Linked DNA regions of Indioceanicola profundi. Each later gene encodes a partner of the first gene's protein in a complex. Links are inferred from orthologs where the notes say so. Each region holds a gene or a part of one and is shown on either strand. Other genes may lie near its edges.

Evidence for each region.
Region 2: the proteins of secG (region 1) and secY are in contact, whole or in part, in a crystal structure (PDB 5AWW), measured with the Thermus thermophilus proteins. The link is inferred for Indioceanicola profundi from one-to-one orthologs. Residues at the interface, in WP_223903268.1 of Thermus thermophilus: Tyr5, Ile9, Tyr12, Leu13, Ala16, Leu19, Val20, Val23, Leu24, Gln26, Glu27, Pro28, Gln30, Gly31, Ala32, Asp34, Leu35, Met36, Gly37, Gly38, Ser39, Ala40, Asp41, Leu42, Phe43, Ala45, Arg46, Val48, Tyr53, Thr56; in WP_096411648.1 of Thermus thermophilus: Leu14, Gln16, Arg17, Phe20, Ile34, Pro35, Pro37, Ile72, Arg108, Arg109, Asn112, Gln113, Arg116, Ile117, Ile120, Pro145, Gly146, Trp147, Phe152, Phe155, Val156, Val159, Thr160, Val162, Ala163, Gly164, Ala166, Leu167, Trp170, Glu173.

Annotation. Positions count from the first base shown.
Region 1 is NZ_CP030126.1:1,367,352-1,375,593, reverse strand. What follows is about bases 4,916-7,880. They hold secG (preprotein translocase subunit SecG), read left to right. Parts: upstream 4,916-6,214; coding sequence 6,215-6,547; downstream 6,548-7,880. Other genes in these bases: DOL89_RS06490 (CTP synthase), read left to right, coding at 6,657-7,880; tpiA (triose-phosphate isomerase), read left to right, coding at 5,299-6,054; DOL89_RS06505 (SurA N-terminal domain-containing protein), read right to left, coding at 4,916-5,082. Outside these bases: cueR (Cu(I)-responsive transcriptional regulator), read left to right, coding at 1-271; DOL89_RS25475 (divergent polysaccharide deacetylase family protein), read left to right, coding at 670-1,368; DOL89_RS06515 (heavy-metal-associated domain-containing protein), read left to right, coding at 1,406-1,609; trpE (anthranilate synthase component I), read right to left, coding at 1,671-3,194; more of DOL89_RS06505, read right to left, coding at 3,199-4,915; more of DOL89_RS06490, read left to right, coding at 7,881-8,242. UniProt on the Bacillus subtilis protein: Involved in protein export. Participates in an early event of protein translocation.
Region 2 is NZ_CP030126.1:400,424-408,578, reverse strand. Bases 1,028-3,905 are described here. They hold secY (preprotein translocase subunit SecY), read right to left. Parts: upstream 3,198-3,905; coding sequence 1,857-3,197; downstream 1,028-1,856. Other genes in these bases: rpmD (50S ribosomal protein L30), read right to left, coding at 3,858-3,905; rplO (50S ribosomal protein L15), read right to left, coding at 3,342-3,821; DOL89_RS01990 (adenylate kinase), read right to left, coding at 1,213-1,860. Outside these bases: rpsK (30S ribosomal protein S11), read right to left, coding at 81-479; rpsM (30S ribosomal protein S13), read right to left, coding at 492-860; more of rpmD, read right to left, coding at 3,906-4,049; rpsE (30S ribosomal protein S5), read right to left, coding at 4,046-4,636; rplR (50S ribosomal protein L18), read right to left, coding at 4,647-5,009; rplF (50S ribosomal protein L6), read right to left, coding at 5,020-5,553; rpsH (30S ribosomal protein S8), read right to left, coding at 5,565-5,963; rpsN (30S ribosomal protein S14), read right to left, coding at 5,980-6,285; rplE (50S ribosomal protein L5), read right to left, coding at 6,306-6,848; rplX (50S ribosomal protein L24), read right to left, coding at 6,857-7,177; rplN (50S ribosomal protein L14), read right to left, coding at 7,174-7,542; rpsQ (30S ribosomal protein S17), read right to left, coding at 7,555-7,809; rpmC (50S ribosomal protein L29), read right to left, coding at 7,824-8,030; rplP (50S ribosomal protein L16), read right to left, coding at 8,027-8,155. UniProt on the Bacillus subtilis protein: The central subunit of the protein translocation channel SecYEG. Consists of two halves formed by TMs 1-5 and 6-10.

The DNA.
Region 1 (8,242 bases):
CTCGCTTGGGTTTTCGGTGAAGGAGGTAGCGGACCTTCTGGCGCTCTGGCAGGACCGCAACCGCGCGTCCGCCGATGTGCGCCGGATGGCGGAACGGCATGTGGCGGAGGTCGATGCGCGGATCGAAGAGTTGCGCAGCCTGCGCGGCACTCTGACCCGCCTAATCGATCAGTGTCACGGGGATGAGCGTCCCGACTGTCCGATCCTGGAGACGCTGTCTACCGGCCGTGACTGCCACAGCTCCCGCGGTTCCGCGGACGGTCACTCATGACCGCGCGTCGTCTGCCACCGAAACGCCGCCCAGCGAAGTCCAGTAAGTGTGCTTCCGCCGGATCGCAGAAGATCGCTATCGGCGCTCTGCTGGCGTTTGCCGGCCTTGTCGTCGTGCTCGCGTTGTTCGGCGGCGAAGGGCTTGGTCCGGAAACGGCGTCCACGCCGGCATCGCGCGTCGCCACCGCCATACCCCCCCAGCCAGTGAGCCGGCCCGGCCCAGCGCCGTCACCTCCACGCGCCGCGGCACCAGCACCGGAGAAGCACCGTGAGGCGGAGCCGACGCGGCCCGCAGACGATGCGGCAGGGACCCAGAAACCGCCTCCGGTTTCCGCGGCCAAGCCTGCGCAGCAGGTTGCCGCCTTACGTCCGCCCGCACCCGAACGTCAGCCGGAGCAGGTGAAACCGGCGCCGGTCGAGGGGCGGCCACGGATCGTCATCGTCATCGACGATATGGGGCTGGACCGGCGCCGGAGTAGCCGGATCGTGGAGCTGCCCGGTCCCCTGACCCTGGCTTGGCTTCCCTACGCCAAGCAACTGCCGGTGCAGACCGAGGCGGCACGTAAGGCGGGACATGAGTTGATCGTGCATGTGCCCATGCAGCCGGACGGCCCCAACGATCCCGGCCCGAATGCCCTGATGACAGGCTTGCCCGAAGCGGAGATACGGCGGCGGCTCGGAATCGGCCTGTCTGCCTTCCATGGATATGTCGGCATCAATAATCACATGGGCAGCCGCTTTACTGCCGATGCGGCAGGGATGAACGTTGTGCTGGATGAGCTTGCGCAACGCGGGCTGCTGTTCCTGGACAGTCGCACCACGGGAGCATCCGCCGTCGCCAGCATCGGTTCCCACCACAGCCTGCCCCTGGCAGCCCGCGACGTCTTCCTGGATCATGAGCAGACGCCGGCCTTCCTGGCGCAGGCCCTGGCCAGGACCGAAGCCATTGCCCGGCAGAATGGCGTCGCAATTGCCATTGGTCACCCGCACGACGTGACCGCCGCGGCCCTTGAGGCGTGGTTGCCGACGTTGGAGAAAAAGGGATTTCAACTGGTTCCAGTCAGCGCCGTGGCGAAGGTGCAGCGCCCGGCCTCCTGAGCGGTTGAACAACTGGAATCGCACAGGAGGAAATGGAATGAGTGTTGCGTACAAGGTCGGCGGCATGACCTGCGATGGTTGCGCCAACGCCATCAGCCGCGCCATCGAGGGACGCTCGAATTCCACCCGCGCATTGGTGGATTTGAAGGCCGGAATTGTCCATGTCGAAGGTTCCGCCTCCGAGGAAGAGGTGAGGGAAGCGATCGAGGATGCCGGCTTCGACTTCAATGGTGCGGCATAGAGGTTGGTAGGCTTCGGATAGCGGCGTGCCGCAGGCATTCGGAATGCCGCTATCCGTGCTGTTAAAGGTTCCCGGATTCCCGGCGTTCGGCGGCGAAGCGCACCGCTTCCTCGGCAGCCTTGAACAGGGCCTTGGCTTTGCTCACCGTCTCCTGATATTCGGCCTCGGGCTCGCTGTCCGCCACAACCCCGCCGCCGGCCTGCACGTACATCGTCCCGTCCTTGATCACCGCCGTGCGTAGGGCGATGCAGGTATCCATGGTCCCGTTTGCGGCGAAATAGCCGATACAGCCGCCATAGATGCCCCGACGGGTCTTCTCCAACTCGTCGATGATCTCCATAGCCCGGATTTTCGGCGCGCCGGAGACGGTTCCAGCCGGGAATCCGGCGGACAGGGCATCGATAGCTGTGAAGCTGGGATCGACCTCTCCCTCCACATTGGAGACGATGTGCATGACGTGGGAATAGTACTCGATGGTGAAGCGCTCGGTGACCCGCACGGTCCCAGTCTTTGCTACACGGCCCACATCGTTGCGGCCCAGGTCGAGCAGCATGAGATGCTCAGCCAGTTCCTTTGGATCGGACAGCAGATCTTCGGCCAGCACCTTGTCCTCGGCCGCGTCCTTGCCGCGGCGGCGAGTGCCCGCGATCGGGCGGATGGTGACCGTGTTATCGCGTAGCCGGACCAGGATTTCCGGGCTGGAGCCGACTACCGCCACATTGCCGAAATCAAGGAAGAACAGGAACGGGGAGGGGTTCAGGCGCCGCAGGGCCCGGTACAGGGCGAATGCCGGAAGCTGGAACGGCACGGAGAAGCGCTGACTCGGCACCACCTGGAAGATGTCGCCGGCACGGATATACTCCTTCGCGCGCTCCACAATGGCGTCATACTCTTCCCGCGTGGTGTTGGACGTCGGAGCCGGCAGCGCGGAGACATCCATTGTGGTCTCATGCGCGGCCGGAACGGGACCCTCAAGCGCAGCCACGGCTTCAGCTAATCGCTCACAGGCCTGCTGATAGGCATGGTCTGGATCGTGGCCCGGCGCTGGCCGGACCGGGGTTACCACGGTGATGACATTGTCGATGCCGTCGAAGATCGCCATGACCGTCGGACGGATCAGGACGGCATCATCCAGATTCAGCTCATCCGGATTGCCATCCGGAAGCCGCTCCATCAACCGGACCATATCGTAGCCCAGATAGCCGAACAGGCCCGCAGACATGGGCGGCAGCTCACGCGGCAGATCGATGCGGGACTCGTCCAGCAGCGATGCGAGCGCCTTCAATGGCGGTTCGTGACACGGCTCGAACAGGCTCGGGTCGGACGCAGCTTGCCGGTTGATCTCTGCCTTGGTGCCGCGGCTCCGCCAGATCAGATCGGGCTTCAGCCCGATCAGCGAATAACGTCCGCGCACGGACCCGCCTGTGACGCTTTCCAGAAGGAACGCGTTGGGGCGTCCCTGTGCCAGTTTCAGAAAGGCGGAGACAGGCGTGTCCAGGTCGCTGACCAGCCGGGTCCAGACCACCTGGGACGTTCCGGCCGCGTAACCTTCCTTGAATGCCGACGCCTCAGGGTAAGTGCGCACCGTTCTACTCCTGCTGACGGAAGAGGCTGTCGATCACGGCCCGGTTTTCCTGCACGTCGTAGCGGCCGCGCAGACCCGTCAGATACTGGGTGATGATATCGTCGGCAATTGCGTCCTTGGCGGCGGTCCGAAGCTGGGCGACCTGCGCAGCGCCGAGGACCGGATCAGCGGGGACGATCTCCACCAGGCGAGCGACGGACTGGCCCTCCGCAGTCGGAACGGCAGCGACCTCCCCGGTTCCGAGCTCGAACAGCTTTTCGCGAAGCGCCGGCGCGATTGGCCCCGTCAACTGTCCCTCACGGGTCAGCGGCTCGGTGCGCACATAGGTCGCGCCGGGCAACTCGGCCGCGAGGTCAGCGGGGTCGGCGCCTTCGCGCAGGCGAGTGGCCAGTTCCTCGGCCTTTGCCGCTGCTGCCTCGTTCCGGCGCTCGGCCTTCCAATCTGCGATGACTTGGTCACGAACCTCGCCCAGCGGACGCAGGGCGGGCGGCTCCACGTTTTCGACCTGAATGGCGAAATAGCTGCTCTCGCCGGATTCGACCAGGTTGCTCGTCTCGCCGGACTGGAGGGTAAAGGCGCGCTCCAGCACCTGAGGCAGATTAGCGGGACCCTCTGCCTGCACGCCGTCCTTCGTCCTGCCCTGGGCGTCCACGCCCTGCAGGCGCACCACGTTAGCACCCACGGCTTCGGCCGCTTCGGGCAGGGTCGCGCCTGAGGCCAAGCGGTCATCCATCGTATTGGCCACCTCGAAAAGCCGATCGATGGCCTTCTCGCGTCGGACGTCGGCGGTCAGTTGCTCACGCACCTGCTCCAGCGTCTGCTCGCCGCCGGGAGCGACACTCCGCACCGTGAAGACATGCCAGCCGAAGGGGCTTTCCACCGGGCCCCCGATAGCGCCGACCTCTGCCGCGAACACTGGCTCCACCAGCTCTTCCGTCAGGCCTTCGCGGGTGGTCTCCGGCAGCTCGACCGTTTCCAACCCCGCGGCGGCAGCGGCGTCCTCCAGCGTCTGACCACCGGCGGTCGCCTCAATGATCCTGCGCGCTGTTTCCTCGTCGGCGGCGACGACCTGCACCAGATCGCGCTTTTCCGGGGTAATGAATTCGTAGCTGCGCGCCTCATAGGCTTCCTGCAGCTCCTCGTCCGACACGGAAATGCCGTCCGTCAAGTCCTCGGCCGACAGGGTGGCGACCATCAGGGTGCGGAATTCAGGGGCCGTATAACGGGTGGAATTCTGCTCATGATAGGCGGTCAGCGCGGCATCGTCCGGGGCCGCCGGTTCCGGCAGCGCAGAGGCGGGTACGTTGATGACGTCAGCGATCCGACGCTCCCCGCGATAGAGGAACAGCGCGCTGGCCAGCGCCTCCGGGGCCGTCGCCCCGCTGCCGACCGCGCCCACGAGCTGGCTCCGGGCCACATCGCCGCGAATCTGGTCGACGAACGACTGCTCGGTGAAGCCGTTCTGCCGAAGCACGTACCGCATCACATCAGGATCGAACTGCCCGAACTGGTTCTGGAAGGCGGGCACATTGCGCACCTGCTCCACGACGGCCTCATCCCCGACGCGAAGTCCAATATCCGCAGCGGCCTGGGTCAGCAGCGCACGCTGGACAACCTGTCGCACCGTCTGGTCCACCAGACCGAGCTGGATGGCCTGGGCATCGGTGAACTGAGGGCCGAAGACCTGGCGCAGGCGGTTTACCTCGCGGCGGAACTCCGTGCTGAGTTGTTCCGGCGGGATGGCGACGTCGCCGACCTCGACAGCATTCCGGCTGGTCCAGCCGGACGTCACGTCGCCGATGCCCCAGACGCCGAAGCTGAGGATCAGGAGCAGGAACAGGATCTTGACGACCCAGGAGCCGGCGGTGCTGCGGAGAGTTTGGAGCATGGGAGGTGACTTGCGATCTCAGATCAGAAGGAAAGAGCCGGCCCTGAAGCCAGACGCATCGGGTCCGCCGAAAGCGGCGCATCATAGAAGCGGCCTGCCGGTGCGGCAAGCCACACCCGGTATAGGAGCGGTGCGGGTGGAATTCCAGCCCTGCGGCTGGTAAGGGATGCGCGGAATGCGCAGGAATAATCGATAAGGACGATGAGGAGGAACGGAATGGCAGCGCGGCGCCCACTGATCGCCGGAAACTGGAAGATGAACGGCCTCCGCGCCGACGGGACGGCTTTGGCCGCAGCCCTGGTTCAGCGGCTGAAAAAAGCCGACACGGCGCGATTCGACATGCTGATCTGTCCGCCCGCTACGCTGATCGCGCCTGTGGGGCAGGTCCTCGAAGGTTCAATCCTGGCGCTCGGCGGCCAGGACTGCCATGCGGCGGAGAAGGGCGCCCATACCGGCGACATTAGCGCCGCCATGCTGGCCGATCTGGGGTGTCGCTATGTCATCGTCGGCCACTCCGAACGCCGGCAGGACCACGGCGAAAGCGACGCAACGGTCCGCGCAAAGGCTGCAGCAGCTCACAAAGCCGGCCTGATCGCCATTGTCTGTGTCGGCGAGACCGAGGGGCAGCGTGATGCGGGCGAGGCCGAGTCCGTCGTCACGGGACAGCTCAAGGGCTCCATCCCGGACGGAGCCACGGCGGAGAATACCGTCATCGCCTATGAGCCGGTCTGGGCAATCGGTACAGGCCGTACGCCGACCAATGCGGACATAGCCGCCATGCACGCCAATATCCGCACCAGCCTGTCCGGGCTCGTTGCAAGCGCCGACGGCGTGCGCATTTTATACGGCGGGTCGGTGAAGCCGGGCAACGCGGCTGAAATTCTGGCGATTGACGATGTGGACGGGGCGCTGGTCGGCGGCGCCAGCCTGAAGGATGAAGACTTCTGGGGCATTGCTGCATCTTGTCGCTAGCATCCGGCGCGCTGAGCGGGTAAACAACCCGCCCGACGACATGATTTGTGACAGGGCCGGTTGCCCCGAGAGGCAGCCGGTTCCTATGCGTGTTCGCAGGAACATGTTGGCTTGATGCCCGGATGACGGGCGGTTGAACGGGTCTTTCGAGGGAACGGGTATGGAAACGGTGGTTCTGGTCATCCACCTGCTGATCGCCATGGCGCTGGTCGGTGTGGTTCTCATCCAGAAGTCCGAAGGCGGCGGTCTCGGCATGGGCGGCGGCAACATGGGCGGCATGATGACCACCCGCGGAAGCGCCAATCTGCTGACCCGCGCCACCGCTCTCCTGGCCGCAGCTTTCTTCGCCACCAGCCTGATCCTTGCGATTCTGGCCGGCAACGCGTCGCGCACGGATTCGATCTTTGATCGAGTGCCCGCCGCCGCGCCGGAAGCGCCTTCGGAGGCGCCCGCTCCGGCGCCGGCCGAACCCTCGGTCCCCGTCGGGGAATGAGTCGTAGGGCGGCAATACACGTCAGAGGCGGCGCTCGAGCCGCCTCTTCTTTTTGGGGGGCCGGCAGAAGTCTGGCCCGGGTTTCTCGATTCGGATAGACTGGGCTTCCATGACGCGCTTCATCTTCATCACCGGCGGCGTGGTTTCTTCCCTGGGCAAGGGGCTGGCTTCCGCCGCGCTCGGGGCCTTGCTGCAGGCCCGCGGCTATAAAGTCCGCCTGCGCAAGCTGGACCCGTACCTGAACGTCGATCCCGGCACGATGAGCCCGTATCAGCACGGTGAGGTCTTCGTCACCGATGACGGTGCGGAGACTGACCTGGATCTGGGCCATTATGAGCGCTTCACCGGCGTTCACACCCGGCAGTCGGACAACGTGACCACCGGTCGGATTTACTCCACCGTGATCGCGAAGGAACGCCGGGGCGAGTATCTGGGCGGCACCGTGCAGGTGATTCCGCACATCACGGACGCTATCAAGGAATTCATCCAGGCCGACCTGACGGACGAGGATTTCGTCCTCTGCGAGGTGGGCGGCACGGTGGGCGATATCGAATCGCTTCCCTTCCTGGAGGCCATCCGCCAGTTCGGGAACGAGGTGGGGCATGAGCGAGCCCTGTTCGTTCACGTCACCCTGCTGCCCTACATCCCGGCTGCGGGCGAACTGAAGACCAAACCGACCCAGCACTCCGTGAAGGAGCTGCTGTCCGTCGGTATCCAGCCCCAGATGCTGCTCTGCCGAGCCGACCGGGAAATCCCGGACAATGAGCGCCGTAAGATCGCCCTGTTCTGCAACATCCAGAAGGAGCGCGTGATCGCCGCCCTGGATGTGGACACTATCTATCAGGTGCCGATCAGCTATCACGAGCAGGGTTTCGACGATCAGGTGCTGAAGGCCTTCGGCCTGCCGGTGCAGGGCGAACCCGATCTCTCCCGCTGGGAAGAGATCGTCCGCCGCGTCCGCCATCCGGAGGGCGAGGTCACGATCGCCGTGGTCGGCAAGTACACGAGCCTGCTCGATGCCTACAAGTCGCTGGGCGAAGCGCTGACCCACGGCGCTATCGCCAACAATGTGAAGGTCAAGCTCGACTGGATCGATGCCGAAATCTTTGAGAGCGGGCAGGCGATCCAGCGGCTGGAAGAGGTCGACGGCATCCTTGTTCCGGGCGGCTTCGGCGAGCGCGGGACGGAGGGGAAGATCAAGGCCGCCCAGTTCGCGCGTGAGCACAAGATTCCCTATTTCGGCATCTGCTTCGGCATGCAGATGGCAGTGATCGAGGCCAGCCGACATCTGGCCGGCCTGGACCATGCCGGCTCCAGCGAGTTCGGCAAGCCCGACCCGGCCGTGGTCGGCCTGATGACCGAATGGGTGAAGGGCAACCAGCTTGAGAAGCGCATCGCCGGCGGCGACCTCGGCGGCACCATGCGGCTGGGCGCCTATGCCTGTCACCTGGTGCCCGGCACGAAAGTGCGCGACATCTACGGCGCCGACGTGATCGAGGAGCGGCACCGCCACCGCTACGAGGTCAATATCGATTTCAAGCAGAAGCTCGAGAATGTCGGGATGAAGTTCTCCGGCCTGTCTCCGGATGGCGTGCTGCCGGAGATTGTGGAACTGCCGGATCACCCCTGGTTCATCGGCGTCCAGTTCCATCCGGAGCTGAAGTCCAAGCCGTTCGAGCCTCACCCGCTGTTCAC
Region 2 (8,155 bases), 960 kb from region 1 along the record:
TGCTTTCCCGTCCGCGATGGCAGGCGGACGGCTTTCCCGGGGCGGCGGCGTTCCGGATGGAACCTCTCAAGCGCGCAGGATCAGACGCGACGCTTCTTCGGCGGGCGAACGCCGTTGTGCGGGATCGGCGTCACGTCGCGGATCGAGGTGATCTGAAAGCCCACGGCCTGCAGCGCGCGCAGGGCGGACTCGCGGCCCGAACCCGGACCCTTCACCTCAACCTCAAGGGTCTTCATCCCGTGCTCCTGGGCCTTGCGGCCGGCGTCCTCGGCCGCCATCTGGGCGGCATAGGGCGTGGACTTACGGGAACCCTTGAAGCCCATCATGCCGGACGAGGACCAGGAGATGGTGTTCCCCTGGGCGTCGGTGATGGTGATCATGGTGTTGTTGAAGCTGGCGTTCACATGCGCGACGCCGGCAGTAATGTTCTTGCGCTCGCGGCGACGGACGCGCGCGGCGGAAGCGGACGGCTTTGCCATGGCTGCTGATCCTTACTTCTTCTTGCCGGCGATCGGCTTCGCCGGACCCTTGCGGGTACGGGCGTTGGTGTGGGTGCGCTGACCGCGAACCGGCAGGTTCTTACGGTGACGCAGACCACGGTAGCAGGCCATGTCCATGAGCCGCTTGATGTTCATAGCGACCTGGCGACGGAGATCGCCCTCGACGCGGTAGTCGGCGTCGATGACCTCACGGATGCGGAGCACCTCGTCGTCGGTCAGCTGATGAACCCGGCGATCGGCGGGGATGCCGACCTTGCCGCAGATCTCGGTCGCGAACTTCGCGCCGATGCCATGAATGTACTGAAGGGCGATCACCACACGCTTCTGCGTGGGGATGTTGACGCCAGCGATACGCGCCACGCGCAGTCTCCTCGTTTCAATGCGGCGCGGAGGCACTCCGCGCCGGATCTACGTCCACGCCCCGCCTGACCATCCGCCCGCCGGAGAGGGCGGGCCAGCGGCCTTCGGGACATCTCAACCGTAGGAAACCCCTAAAGGGGAAACCCAAACCAAACACGCCCGCCACCCTGCCTGGCCCCGGCAGATCGCCAGGGGGCATGATGCGGACGGTCCTCACTCTCGGTCCCTGGGGATCGAAGGCGGCGAGTATAGCCAAGCCGCGCTCCCCGTCAACCAATTGCGCAGCCCTGCCACCAATGCGGTAGACGCAGGCCGCGCAATCCTTCAGCCCCCTCTCTCCGGGGCCAATTCCTCAAGACTGAATGATGGTCTCGATCTGACGCGTGACTTCGTCGATCTCCGCCATGCCGTCCACCTGCTTCAGGACGCCCCGGCCCGCGTAATAGGGCAGAATGGGCGCGGTCTGCTTGTGGTACGCCTCCAGCCGCTTGCCGACGGTCTCCGCATTGTCGTCCGCGCGGCGCATGAACTCATGAGAGCCGCAGACGTCGCAGGTGTTCTCCACCGCCGGCCGCTTGAAGCTGTCGTGATAGCCGGTCCCGCACTTGGCGCAGGTGAAGCGCCCTGTGATGCGTTCCGTCAGGGCCGTGTCGTCCACCACCATCTCGATGACGTGGTGAAGCTTCAGCCCCTTCTCCTCCAGCATCCGGTCCAGCGCTTCCGCCTGCACCACGGTCCGGGGGAAGCCGTCGAGGATGAAGCCGCCCTTGGCATCCGGCTCATCGATCCGGTTGGAGATCATCTCGATCATGACCTCGTCCGGCACAAGTTGGCCGGCCTTCATGATCGAGTCCGCCTTCTGCCCGAGCGGCGTGCCGCTCTTCACGACGGCCCGAAGCATGTCGCCCGTGGAGAGCTGCACCATGCCGTACTTGGCCTGAAGGCGTTGCGCCTGCGTTCCCTTCCCCGCGCCGGGCGGCCCCAGCAGAATCAGGTTCATCCTCGTCTCCCGCGAAGTTTGGCTTTCTTGATAAGCCCTTCGTACTGGTGAGCCAAGAGGTGAGAGTGTATCTGCGCCACTGTGTCCAGGGTCACCGTCACCACGATCAGCAGGCTCGTACCGCCGAAGTAGAACATGAAGCCGTATTCCGCGATGAGGAATTCAGGCAACAGGCACACGACGGTGAGGTACGCCGCGCCGATCACGGTCAGCCGGGTCAACACATAGTCCAGGTAGTCTGCGGTGTTCTTGCCGGGACGGATGCCCGGAATGAAGCCGCCATACTTCTTCAGATTTTCCGCCGTCTCCGTCGGATTGAAGACGATTGCCGTGTAGAAGAAGCAGAAGAAGATGATCAGGGCGGCGTAGAGCAGCATGTAGAGCGGCTGACCATGCTGCACATAGGCGGCCACCTGCCCCATCCATCCGCCCTGCTGGCCGGCGAACTGCGCCATGGTCAGCGGCAGCAGCAGCAGCGAGGAGGCGAAGATCGGCGGGATCACGCCGGCCGTGTTCAGCTTCAGCGGAAGGTGCGAGGATTCGCCGCCGAACATGCGGTTGCCGACCTGGCGCTTGGGATACTGGACCAGCAGCCGGCGCTGTGCCCGCTCCATGAACACGATGAAGGCGATCACGGCCACGGCCATGACCAGCATGAAGATGATGAAGCCGACGCTCATGGCGCCGGTGCGCCCCAGTTCCAGCATCTGCGCGAACGCGCCCGGCAGGGCAGCCACGATGCCGGAGAAGATGATCAGCGAAATGCCGTTGCCGACGCCGCGGGCGGTGATCTGCTCGCCCAACCACATCAGGAACATGGTGCCGCCGACCATCGTGATCACGGTCGAGGCGCGGAACATCCAGCCGGCATCGATGACCACGCTGCTGCCGGCGCTGCCCATTCCCTCGAGCCCCACGGCAAGGCCATAAGACTGCACCAGGGCCAGCAGGACGGTCAGGTAGCGGGTGTACTGGTTGAGCCGCTTGCGGCCCGACTCGCCTTCCTTCTTCAACTGCTCCAACGACGGCGAAACAGCCGTCATGAGCTGGATGATGATGGAGGCGGAGATGTAGGGCATGATGTTGAGCGCGAAAATGCTCATGCGCTCGACGGCGCCGCCGGCGAACATGTTGAACATGCCCAGAATGCCGCCGGCCTGCTGCTGGAAGAACTGCGCGAAGGCGCCGGCATCGATGCCGGGCAGCGGAATATAGGTGCCCAGCCGATAGACGATGAGCGCACCCAGCGTGAACCAGATGCGCTTCTTCAGTTCGGTCGCCTTGGCGAAGGCACCGAAATTAATATTCGCGGCAAGCTGCTCGGCGGCTGATGCCATGTGCGGAGATCCTTATCGCCCCAGGGACCGCCCGGTGGGGATCGCCGACGGGGCATACCATCGTACAGGTCGAATGCCAAAAAGAATGGCCACCGGAATAGAAGACGGCCGACGCCTGAATTCAAGCGCCGGCCGTTATCCTGCTTACTCGGCGGCAGCGGCCGGAACGGCGGTCAGATTGACCTTGCCGCCAGCCTTCTCCACCGCGGCCATGGCCGCGGCGGATGCGCCAGCCACCTCGAAGGTGACGGCGGAGGTCAGCGTGCCCTTGGCCAGCAGGCGCAGGCCGTCACGGGCCTCGCTCACCAGACCGAGCTTGTTCAGCACCTCGTGGGTGACCGTCTCGCCGGCATTCAGGCGACCGGCATCGATGGCCTTCTGAATGGTGCCGAGATTGACGACCGCGTAGTCCTTCGAGAACGGGTTCTTGAACCCGCGCTTCGGTAGACGGCGGTGCAGCGGCATCTGACCGCCTTCGAAGCCCCGGATGGACACGCCGGTACGGGACTTCTGACCCTTCACGCCGCGGCCGCCGGTCTTGCCCTTGCCGGAGCCGATGCCGCGACCGACACGGGTACGCTCCTTGCGGGCGCCCGGGTTGTCGCGAAGATCGTTGAGCTTCATGGTTCTGTTTCCTTCAAGCCGTATCGGGGAAGCCTCTTACGAGGCCTCCTCGACGCGCACGAGGTGCTGCACCTTGTAGATCATCCCGCGGACAGCCGGAGTATCCTCCAGCTCACGGGTGCGGTGCAGCTTGTTGAGACCGAGACCGATCAGGGTCGCCCGCTGGTCGGACTTGCGACCGATCGGGCTGCCGATCTGGGTCACGACGATGGTGTTCTTCGTGCTCATGCCGCAGCCCCTTCCTTAACGTCACCCTCGCGCTTGCCGAGGATGTCGCTGACGCGGCGACCACGACGGGCCGCCACGGCCCGCGGGCTGACGCAATGCGCCAGAGCGTCGAAGGTCGCCTTGATCATGTTGTGCGGGTTGGAGGTGCCGACCGACTTGGTCACCACATCCTGCACGCCCAGAGCCTCGAAGATCGCGCGCATCGGACCGCCGGCGATGATGCCGGTACCGGCCGGGGCAGCGCGCAGCACCACGCGACCGGCGCCGAAATGGCCCGACACGTCATGGTGCAGCGTGCGGCCTTCGCGCAGCGGCACGCGGATCATGGAGCGCTTGGCCTGGTCGGTGGCCTTGCGAATGGCCTCCGGGACCTCACGCGCCTTGCCGGCGCCGACGCCGACGCGGCCCTTTGCATCGCCGACGACGACGATGGCGGCGAAGCCGAAGCGACGGCCGCCCTTCACCACCTTGGCGACGCGGTTGATACCGACGAGCTTTTCTACGAGCTCGCTCTCCTCGCGCTCGCGCGGAGTGCGATCACGATCGCGACCGCGCTCGGACCCGCCGTCCCTCTCATTCCGTGCCATATCTATCCCCTTAGAACTGCAGGCCGGCTTCGCGCGCGGCATCGGCCAAGGCCTTGACCCGGCCATGGAAGATGTAAGCGCCGCGATCGAACACCACGTCCTTCACGCCCTTCGCGGTGGCGCGCTCGGCAATCAGCTTGCCGACAGCCTTCGCCGCGTCGATATCGGCACCCGTCTTCAAGGCATCCCGCAGGTCCTTGTCGAGGGTGGACGCCGCGGCGAGCGTGTGGCCCGCCGTGTCGTCGATGATCTGGGCATAGATGTGCTTGCTGGACCGGAATACGGAAAGCCGCGGGCGACCGCCAGCGAACTTCCGGATCCGGGCGCGGACGCGCTGCTTGCGCCGCTCGTTGAGATCCATCTGCTTGGTCATGTCGTCCGCCTTACTTCTTCTTGCCTTCTTTGCGGATGATCACTTCGTTATCGTACTTCACGCCCTTGCCCTTGTAGGGCTCGGGGGGACGATACGAACGGATCTCCGCGGCGATCTGGCCGACCTGCTGCTTGTCGGCGCCCGAGATGGACACCGCGGTCGGGCGGTCGCACTTGATGGTGATTCCCTCAGGGATCGGGTAGCGGATGTCGTGGCTGAAACCGAGGTTCAGCACGAGCTCCTTGCCCTGCACGGCGGCCTTGTAGCCGACGCCATTGATCTCGAGGTTCCGGGTGAAGCCGGTGTTCACACCGTTCACCAGGTTGTTCACCACGGTGCGCTGCGTGGCCCAGTTCTGACGAGCGCGGACGCTATCGTTGCGCGGCTGGATGACGACATGGCCGTCCTCCAGCTTTGCCAGGATCTCGTCGACAAGGACGGCGCTGAGCTGGCCCAGCTTGCCCTTGGCGGTGACCGTTTGACCGGTGACCGTGACGGTCACGCCGGCCGGGACGGGCACCGGATGCTTTCCGATACGCGACATGGCCGCACTCCTTAGAACACTTTGCAGAGGACCTCGCCGCCGACATTGGCGGCGCGGGCTTCCGCATCGGACATGACGCCACGCGGCGTCGACAGGATCGAGATGCCGAGCCCGTTATAGAAACGGGTCAGATCGGCGATCTTCGAATAGACGCGGCGGCCCGGCTTGGAGACCCGGTGGATCTCCTTAATGACCGGCTCGCCCTCGTGATACTTCAGCTCGATGCGAAGGTTCTTCACACCGGGACGGACGTCGTCCACCGTGTAGCCGCGGATGTAACCTTCGCGCTTCAACACCTCGAGAACGTTGGTGCGAAGCTTGGAGGCCGGGCTCACGACCGCCTGCATACGGGCCTTCTGACCGTTACGAATACGGGTCAGCATATCGCCCAGGGGATCGCTCAGAGACATTACCCCGATCCTCCAATTACCAGCTGGACTTGGTCATGCCCGGGATCTGGCCGGCATGGGCCAGATCGCGCAGGATGACACGGGAGAGGCGGAACTTGCGGTACGTGGCGCGCGGCCGGCCCGTCATCTCGCAGCGATTGCGGACGCGGACCTTGCTACCGTTGCGCGGCAGTTCGGCAAGCTTGAGAACAGCGGCAAAGCGCTCCTCGGGCGGCAGCTCGCGGTTCCGGGCGATCGCCTTGAGGGCGTTCCGCTTCGGAGCCTGCTGCTTCGCCATACGGGCGCGGCGCTTGTTCTTCTCGACGGCGCTAGTCTTCGCCATGGTCAGATACCTCCTGCCACTCAGCCGGCGAACGGCATGTCGAAGGCCTTCAGAAGGCTCTTGGCCTCCTTGTCGGTCTTCGCCGTGGTGACGAAAATGATGTCCATGCCCCGGATGCCATCGACTTTGTCGTAGTCGATTTCGGGGAAGATGATCTGCTCTTTCAGACCCATGGCGTAGTTGCCACGGCCGTCGAAGCTGTTGCCCGGGATGCCGCGGAAGTCGCGGACACGCGGCAGGGCAATCGTCACCAGACGGTCGAGGAACTCGTACATGCGGTCGCGGCGCAGGGTCACCTTGCAGCCGATCGGCATGCCTTCGCGCAGCTTGAACTGGGCGATGGACTTCCGGGCCTTGGTCACCACCGGCTTCTGGCCGGAGATGGCGGCGAGTTCGGACACGGCGGCCTGGATCTTCTTGCTGTCGCCAACGGCCTCACCGACGCCGATGTTGATCACGATCTTATCCAGGCGCGGCACCATCATGTCGTTCGCGTAGCCGAATTCTTCCTTCAGCTTCCCGCGGACGACCTTCTCATAATGATCTTTAAGTCGAGCAGCCATGGCGCGCCTCACACATCGATGACTTCGCCGGAGCCCTTGGCGAAACGGACCTTGCGGCCGTCTTCCAGGGTCCGGAAGCCGACACGGGTCGGCTTGTTGGTCTTGGGATCGATGTGCGCCACGTTGGAAACGTGCAGCGGAGCCTCGATCTCCACGATGCCGCCCTGCTGGAACTGGGTCTGGCGCTGGTGCTTCTTCACCAGGTTCACACCCCGGACCTTCACGCGGTTCTCGGTCGGCAGGACCTCAATGACCTCACCGGTCTTGCCCTTGTCCTTGCCGGTCAGCACGGCGACCTTGTCGCCCTTGCGGATCTTCGCGGCCATCAGAGCACCTCCGGCGCCAGGCTGATGATCTTCATGTACTTCTTCGCGCGCAGCTCGCGGGTCACGGGCCCGAAGATGCGGGTCCCGATCGGCTCGCCCTGCTTGTTGATCAGCACGGCGGCGTTGCGGTCGAAGCGGATGGCGGTGCCATCGGTGCGGCGGATCTCCTTGGCCGTGCGGACGATGACGGCGCGATGCACGTCACCCTTCTTCACGCGGCCACGCGGAATCGCCTCCTTGACGGAGACGACGATGATGTCGCCCACCGATGCGAAGCGGCGCCCGGCGCCGCCCAGCACCTTGATGCACTGCACCCGGCGCGCGCCGCTGTTGTCCGCGACCTCCAGGTTGGTTTGCATCTGAATCATGTGATGCTTTCCTTATTCAGCGGATGCCGCCTGAGCGGCCTCGGTCACGACAGTCCACCGCTTCCGCTTGGAGATCGGCGCGCACTCGATGATCTGGACGGTATCGCCGATCTTGTGCGCGTTCGCCTCGTCGTGGGCGGCGTACTTCTTGGACTGCTTGATGAACTTCTTGTAGAGCGGGTGCATGACGCGACGCTCGACCAGGACGACAATCGTCTTGTCGCCCTTGTCGCTCACGACAGTACCCTGCAGAACGCGACGGGGCATTCCACACTCCCCTATCAGGACGCGGACGAAGCGGTCGCCCGCTCGCCCAGGATGGTCTTGATGCGCGCGATGTCGCGACGCACCTGCCGGACCCGCGCCGTGTTCTCCAGCTGGCCGGAGGCCCGCTGGAAGCGCAGGTTGAACTGCTCCTTCTTGAGCTGGATGAGCTGATCGTTCAGCTCATCCTGGCTCTTGGCGCGGAAGTCAGTCGCCTTCGTCATGCCTCACCCCCCTCACCCAGACGGGTGACCATACGAACCTTGATCGGCAGCTTGGCTGCCGCAAGCTCGAACGCGCGCTTGGCGAGATCCGCCGGGACGCCGTCCAGCTCGAACATGATGCGGCC